DNA from 2 places in the Cryptosporangium arvum DSM 44712 genome. Region 2 is predicted to be linked to the other one. Evidence: riboswitches for the same ligand, from Rfam matches in the RefSeq annotation. Region 2 holds a riboswitch; the other holds the start of a gene.

Region 1 (3,644 bases), 3.2 Mb from region 2:
ACCAGCGAGGCGTAGCCGGACACCAGCTGCCCGATGCTCGTCACCAGCACCGCGTAACCCAGCGTCACCAGGCCGGCCATCACCGCGAACACGAACGCCTTGTTGAGCACCGGGTCGATGTCGTACAGCCGGTACTTGAGGATCGCGGCACCGGCCGCGACCGCCACCAGCGGAACGGCCAGCACCCCGGCCAGCGGGCTGCCCCAGATCAGCAGGCCGGTCACCATCGCCGCGCCCGACCCGACCGCGGCGAACACGAACACCCGCAGCTGACGCGCCTCGTCGCCGCGGGCCCGGCGCAGCCGCACGACCACGCACACCACCCACGTCAGCTGGAACAGCAGGTAGCCGACGCCCCGGGCGATCTCGTAGAACGCGTCCGCCCGCCCCGGCAGGTGCAGCGGGTGCGGGGCGACCAGCCCGGTGCGGGCGTACTCCACCGGCCACAACGCCGACACGGCCGAGAGGACCAGACCGACCGCGGCCAGCCCTCCGACCACCGGCCGCCATCCCGGCGACGGCAGCCGCCCGTCCGGGAAACCCATGATCGTGACGCCGACCAGCACCAGCACCAGCGGCAGCGGCCACACCCCGAGCCAGCCGACCCAGGACGCGCCCGGCAGCGGGCCGGGGTGCAGGCCGTACTCCCGCGCGGCGAACATCCACGCGTGGGCGGCCCCGGTCGCGACGAACAACCAGCCCTCGCGGACCGCCGGCCGGCGGTGCACGACGTAGAGACCGACCGCGCCGAACGACGCCCCGATCAGACCGTTGTGCAGGTTGCCCAGGTGCGGGCCCAGCACGAACCCGGCGACGACGAGCGCGGCCACGCCCGCCCCCGCGCCCGCGACGACGAACGCGGCCACGCCCGTGCCCGCCGCGCGAACCGTGCTGGTCATGGCGGCATCGTCGCAGAGCCGCGGGGCCGGATGGATCAGGGCTGGCCCTAGGACCCCCGGGGGCCGGCCCCGATGTCCCGGGCCGCCGGAGCCCCGATCGTGGAGCGCAACCCGCCGACCGAGGGAGCGTCCCGTGACACCCACCGACCGCCTGCTGACCGGGTCACTGCTCGTGGCCCCGCTGATCTACCTCGCCGCCGACCTGCTCTACGCGCTCCGCGGCTGGGACGACCCGGCCGCGGGCGTGCTGCACGTGCTCGGCGCCGCCGGGTACGTGCTCGTGGTGTTCTGGGCGGCCGGCACCCAGCGGGGCGCGTTCGCCGTCGCACTGCTGGTCGTCGGGGTGCTCGGTGCGGCCGGGAACATCGGCTACGGCTTCAACACGCTGCACGTCGCGCTGGGCGACACCGACCTCAACGACGCCGGCGGCGCCGCGACGCTGATCAAGGTCCTCGGCCTCGGCTTCCCGCTGACGCTGCTCCTGATCGCGGTGGGTCTGCGCCGCGAGCACACCTGGGTCGCGCTCGGGGTGGCGGTCGCCGCGCTCGGCTGGCCGGTGGCGCACATCGCGAACGTCGGCTGGCTCGCCGTCACCGTGAACGTCGTGCTCGTCGCGGCGCTGGGCGCACGGGCGACGGCACGCGCCGCGCTCGTCCCGGCCCCGGTATCCTGACCGGTAGACGCGACTGGCGGCACTGGGATGGTCCGAACCATCGGGGAGCCTCTCCGCGGGAGTCGACCGCCTGGGCTTCCGCACCTCGAGGAGCGTCGATGACGGCTCGACTCCTGCCCGGCGGCCCGGTGGCCGCGTCCGTACTCGCCGACGTCGCCCGGCGCGCCGACGCGCTCCGCGCCCGGGGCGTGCGGCCCGGCCTCGCGACCGTCCTGGTCGGCGACGACGAGGCCAGCGCCGGCTACATCCGCATCAAGCAGAAGCAGGCCGCCGATCTGGGCTTCGACTCGCCGCACCGGCACCTGCCCGCCGACGCGACCCAGGCCGACCTGCTCGAGGTCGTCAGCGAGTTCAACACCGACGAGACCGTGCACGGCGTGCTCGTGCAGTACCCGATCCCGGGCCACCTCGACTACGACGCCGCCCTGCAGGCCCTCGAGCCCGACAAGGACGTCGACGGCATGCACCCGACGAACATGGGGCGGCTCGCGGTGGGCCTTCCCGGGCCGCTGCCGTGCACCCCGGCCGGTATCGAGGCGCTGCTCGCGCACTACGAGATCCCGGTGTCCGGGCGCGAGGTCGTGATCCTGGGGCGGGGCGCGACGCTCGGCCGGCCGCTGGCCATGCTGCTCGCGCAGAAGCGGCCGACCGCGAACGCCGCGGTCACCGTCGTGCACACCGGCGTCCCGGACTGGGAGCGCTACACCCGCCGCGCGGAGATCCTGGTCGCCGCGGCCGGCGTGCCGGGCATCGTCCGGCCCGAGCACGTGCGCCCGGGCGCGGTCGTGATCGGCGCCGGGGTCCGGTACGCGGGCCGGCGGCTCCTGCCCGACGTCGACGAAGCGTGTGAGCAGGTGGCCTCGGCCATCACGCCGCGGGTCGGCGGCGTCGGACCGACGACCGTCGCGATGCTGTTCCGCAACGCGGTGGCCGCGGCCGAGCGGGCCACCGCCTAACGGTCGAGCTTCGGGCGGGAGCGCTCGGGCAGCGTGCCGGACAGACCGGTCGCGGACAGGATGCGGCGCAGCGCCGCGGAGGGGTTGGTCACGGCGAGGCCGTAACCGGCGTCGGTGAGCGTGGCCTGGGCGCGCAGCAGCGTCGCGAGCCCGCGCGCGTCGATGAACCGCAACGCGGTGCAGTCCACCATGACCGGGCCGCCGGGCCGCGGCAGCAGCGAATCGATCGCGCCGAGCAGCAGCGGCTCGGTCCGGAGGTCGAGTTCACCGGTCAGCTCGAGGCGAATACCGGCCTGGTGGCGGCGCACGGTGACGGTGAGAGGGAGGTCGGGCTCGGCGAAGTACGAATCGGTCACGGAGACCTCCGGTCAGGGCGCCGTGGCGGGCGCGCGTGCATGACCGGGCTCTGGGCCGAACCCGATCAGAAGTCTAACCCGGTCCGGCGGTTCCGCCTCCGTAGCGGGGGTACCACCGGGCCGCCCGGGTCGGAGGAGGCTCACATGCCGGACGTCGCCCGTCTGCGGCTGTACCTCCGGCCCACCGCGGACGCGGCGCCGGAGGCCCGCCGGATGCTGGCGGCGGCCTGCGCGGCCTGGTCCCTCGAGCACGTCGGCGAGGCGGCGGCGGTGGTGGTCACCGAACTGGTCGACAACGCGGTGCGGCACGCGCGCACCGACATGCTCGTCACGATGGCCTACCGGGGCTCCTCCCTGCACCTGTCGGTGGCCGACCGCTCGGTCACCCCGTCGACGATCCCGGTCGGGCGCGGACCGTGCGGACTGCGACTCGTCGACACGTTCGCGAGCGGCTGGGGCGTGTGCCCGGTGCCGGACGGGAAGTCCGTGTGGGCGGCGCTCACCACGCTCCGACCGAGGTCGAGCGGCTGACGTTAGCCGCGGTCCGGGCCCCGGACCAGGCCCGACTCGTAGGCGAGGACGACGAGCTGCGCACGGTCCCTGGCGCCAAGCTTGGTCATCGCCCGGTTCACGTGGGTCTTGGCGGTCACCGGGCTGATCACCCAGAGCCCGGCGATCTGCTCGTTCGAGTACCCCTGCGCGACGAGCGCGACCGCGTCCCGCTCGCGCTGCGTCAACCCGGCCAGCGCGGTCGTGTCCA
Region 2 (3,644 bases):
CAGGTGCCGCCCCAGCCCGGTACCAGTCCGAGGAACACCTCGGGCAGCGCGAGCGCGGCCGCGCCGGAGGAGATCGTGCGGTAGTCGCAGTGCAGGCCGATCTCGATGCCGCCGCCCATCGCGGCACCGTTCACGAACGCGAACGTCGGCACCGACGCGTCGCGCAGCCGGGCGAACGTCGCGTGGCCGAGCCGGCCGATCGCCAGCGCCTGCTCGCGGTCGGTGAGGCGGGGGACGCCGTCGAGGTCGGCGCCGACCGCGAAGATGAACGGCTTGCCGGTGACCGCGATCGCCTTGACGCCCGGCGAGTGGGCCTCGATCTCGTCCAGAGCGGAGTTGAGGGAGGCCAGACCGCCCGGGCCGAACGTCGAGGGACGCGTGTGGTCCTTGCCGTTGTCCAACGTGATCAGCGCGATCTCGCCGTCCAGGCCGGGCAGCGCCAGGTAGCGGACGAACGCGTTCGTCACGACCTCGTCAGCGAATTCGGGGGTCGTCACTTGGTGCCCTCCCAGTTCGGGTTCTCCCAGATGACCGCCCCGCCCATGCCGATGCCGATGCACATCGCGGTGAGCCCGTAGCGCACGTCCGGACGCTCCGCGAAGTGCCGCGAGAGCTGGGTGAAGAGCCGGACGCCGGAGGACGCCAGCGGGTGACCGATCGCGATCGCGCCGCCCCACGGGTTGACGCGCTCGTCGTCGTCGGCGATGCCGAAGTGGTCGAGCAGTGCGAGCACCTGCACCGCGAACGCCTCGTTGAGCTCGAACAGCCCGATGTCGTCGATGCCCAGACCGGCCTTCGCCAGCGCCTTCTCGGTGGCCGGTACCGGGCCGACGCCCATCACCTCGGGCTCCACGCCCACGAACGCGAACGACACCAGCCGGGCGCCGATCGGGAGGCCCAGTTCACGGGCCACGTCCTCGGCGGCCAGGATGCTCGCGGTCGCCCCGTCGTTCAGGCCGGCCGCGTTGCCCGCGGTGACCCGGCCATGCGGGCGGAACGGCGTCTTGAGCCCGGCCAGGCCCTCCAGCGTCGTCTCCGGGCGCGGCGGCTCGTCGGCGGTGGCCAGGCCCCAGCCCTTCTCCGCGCTGCGGGTGGCGACCGTGACCAGGTCGCGCTGGATCTTGCCGTTGGCCAGCGCCTTCGCGTACTTCTGCTGGCTGGCGAGCGCGAACGCGTCCGCCCGCTCGCGCGTCAGGTGCGGGAAGCGGTCGTGCAGGTTCTCCGCGGTCTGGCCCATCACCAGCGCCGACGGGTCGACGATGCGCTCGGACAGGAAGCGGGGGTTCGGGTCGACGCCCTCACCCATCGGGTGGCGTCCCATGTGCTCGACACCACCGGCGATCGCGACGTCGTACGCGCCGAACGCGATGCCGCCGGCGACGCTCGTGGCCGCGGTCATCGCGCCCGCGCACATGCGGTCGACGGCGAAGCCGGGCACCGACTTCGGCAGGCCGGCCAGCAGCGCGGCGGTCCGGCCGATCGTCAGGCCCTGGTCACCGGTCTGGGTGGTGGCCGCGATGGCCACCTCGTCGATCCGCGCAGGCGGCAGCGACGGGTTACGGCGGAGCAGCTCGCGGATGGTGCGGATCACGAGGTCGTCGGCGCGCGTCTCGGCGTAGATCCCCTTCGGCCCGGCCTTGCCGAACGGGGTGCGGACGCCGTCGACGAAGACCACGTCACGGCTCTGACGGGACACAGGTCCTCCACGGATTGGAAATATCTGGCGCGAATGCTACTCGCCGGTAACACCGACCGGTAACGCACCTAAAACGTGTGACGAGGCACACCGCCCATGTAACACGCCGTCGGGTGCTCCTCCCCTCGCCGCTAGGGTGGAGGCGTCGCGACTGGCGCAGTCAAAGGTGGAAGCAACCACCGGGAAGCGACACGGATCCCGTACGAAAACACCGTGCGCCTGGGTGGCGGGGCTGACGACATCAGGGAGCTTTTCGATGACGCTCAACCAACCGCCCACGCCGCACCTCGCCGCGGAAGACCCCGACGTCGCCCGGCTCGTCGAGGCCGAGGCCCAGCGCCAGCAGGACACGATCCGGCTCATCGCGTCGGAGAACTACGTGTCCGCGGCCGTGCTCGAGGCCACCGGGTCGGTGTTCACCAACAAGTACTCCGAGGGGTACGCCGGTAAGCGGTACTACGAGGGCCAGCAGCTGGTAGACCCGCTCGAGGAGCTGGCGATCGCCCGCGCGAAGGCCGTGTTCGGCGCCGAGCACGTCAACGTGCAGCCGTACTCCGGCTCGCCGGCGAACCTCGCGATCTACCTCGCCGTGCTCAAGCCGGGCGAGACCGTGCTGGGCATGGGGCTGCCGAGCGGCGGGCACCTCACCCACGGCTGGAGCGTGTCGGCCACCGGCAAGTGGTTCAACGCGGTGCACTACGGCGTCCGCAAGGAGACCGGCCGCGTCGACCTGGACGAGGTGCGCGACCTGGCGCTGCGCGAGCGTCCGAAGCTGATCTTCTGCGGCGGCACCGCGGTGCCGCGCACGATCGACTTCGCCGGCTTCGCCGCCATCGCGAAGGAGGTCGGTGCGGTGCTCGCGGCCGACGTCGCGCACATCGCCGGGCTGATCGCCGGCGGCGCGCACCCGTCGCCGGTCGGCCACGCCGACATCATCTCGACGACGACGCACAAGACCCTCCGCGGGCCGCGCGGCGCGATGCTCATGTCCACCGAGGAGTGGGCGAAGCCGCTGGACAAGGCCGTGTTCCCGGGCCTGCAGGGCGGGCCGCACAACCACACGACGGCGGCGATCGCGGTCGCGCTGAAGGAAGCGGCGACGCCGGAGTTCTCGGCCTACGCCCACCAGATCGTCGCGAACGCGTCCGCGCTGGCCGACGCCCTGCTCGAGCGCGGCTTCGACCTGGTCTCCGGCGGCACCGACAACCACCTGATCCTGGCCGACCTGTCGCCCAAGGGCATCGGGGGCAAGCCGGCCGCGAAGGCGCTCGACCGCGCCGGGATCGAGCTCAACTACAACACGGTGCCGTTCGACCCGCGCAAGCCGTTCGACCCGTCGGGCATCCGGATCGGCACCGCCGCGGTCACGACGCGTGGGCTCGGCACCGCCGAGATGCCGCTGATCGCGGACTTCATCGACCGCGCGGTGGCCGCCGAGGGCGACGAGCCCGCCCTCGACGCGATCGCCGCCGAGGTCCGCGCGCTCCTGGCATCGTTCCCCGTCCCGGCCTGACCGTCCGAACCGAACCCCGGCCCGCCGCCCGGCGAGCCGGGGTTCGGCGTCAGTCGGCGAGTGCTTCCACGAGGCCGGGGCCGACCAGGCCGATCTGCCACTCGCGGGCGCCGAGCGTGCGCAGAGCCTGCTCGACGCCGTCCAGGTCGCCCGGGTCGGGCGGCGACCAGCAGAGCCGGCGGACGGTGTCGGGCGAGATCAGGTTCTCGGCCGGCACGTTGTGTTCGGTCGACAGACCGCTCACCACCGCCTTCGCCCGCGTCAGGCGGGTCGCCGCCGCCGGGTCGCGATCGGCCCAGCGGTGGGCCGGCGGCGGCCCGTCCCCGCCGGTGGCGGTGGTCGGCAGCTCGTCCTGGGTCAGGGCCCGCGCCGAGGTCAGCGCGCCCAGCCAGGTCCCGGCCAGCCTCCGCGTCGCCCGGCCCGAGTAGACCGGCA

Evidence for each region. Region 2 has a riboswitch for ZMP and ZTP ahead of CRYAR_RS09885 (serine hydroxymethyltransferase). Riboswitches for the same ligand answer to the same signal wherever they lie in the genome.
Region 1: another riboswitch for ZMP and ZTP. It lies ahead of CRYAR_RS24170 (bifunctional 5,10-methylenetetrahydrofolate dehydrogenase/5,10-methenyltetrahydrofolate cyclohydrolase); the one in region 2 lies ahead of CRYAR_RS09885 (serine hydroxymethyltransferase).

The regions. Positions count from the first base shown of each region.
Region 1 is NZ_KK073874.1:5,320,652-5,324,295, reverse strand. It holds gene CRYAR_RS24180 (sensor histidine kinase) at 1-899, opposite strand, end outside; gene CRYAR_RS24175 (hypothetical protein) at 1,033-1,572, shown strand; ZMP/ZTP riboswitch at 1,572-1,655, shown strand; gene CRYAR_RS24170 (bifunctional 5,10-methylenetetrahydrofolate dehydrogenase/5,10-methenyltetrahydrofolate cyclohydrolase) at 1,671-2,528, shown strand; gene CRYAR_RS43560 (STAS domain-containing protein) at 2,525-2,884, opposite strand; gene CRYAR_RS24160 (ATP-binding protein) at 3,029-3,415, shown strand; gene CRYAR_RS24155 (response regulator) at 3,418-3,644, opposite strand, start outside.
Region 2 is NZ_KK073874.1:2,123,388-2,127,031, forward strand. It holds gene CRYAR_RS09875 (3-hydroxyacyl-CoA dehydrogenase NAD-binding domain-containing protein) at 1-497, opposite strand, end outside; gene CRYAR_RS09880 (thiolase family protein) at 494-1,696, opposite strand; ZMP/ZTP riboswitch at 1,834-1,928, shown strand; gene CRYAR_RS09885 (serine hydroxymethyltransferase) at 1,953-3,209, shown strand; gene CRYAR_RS09890 (HRDC domain-containing protein) at 3,259-3,644, opposite strand, start outside.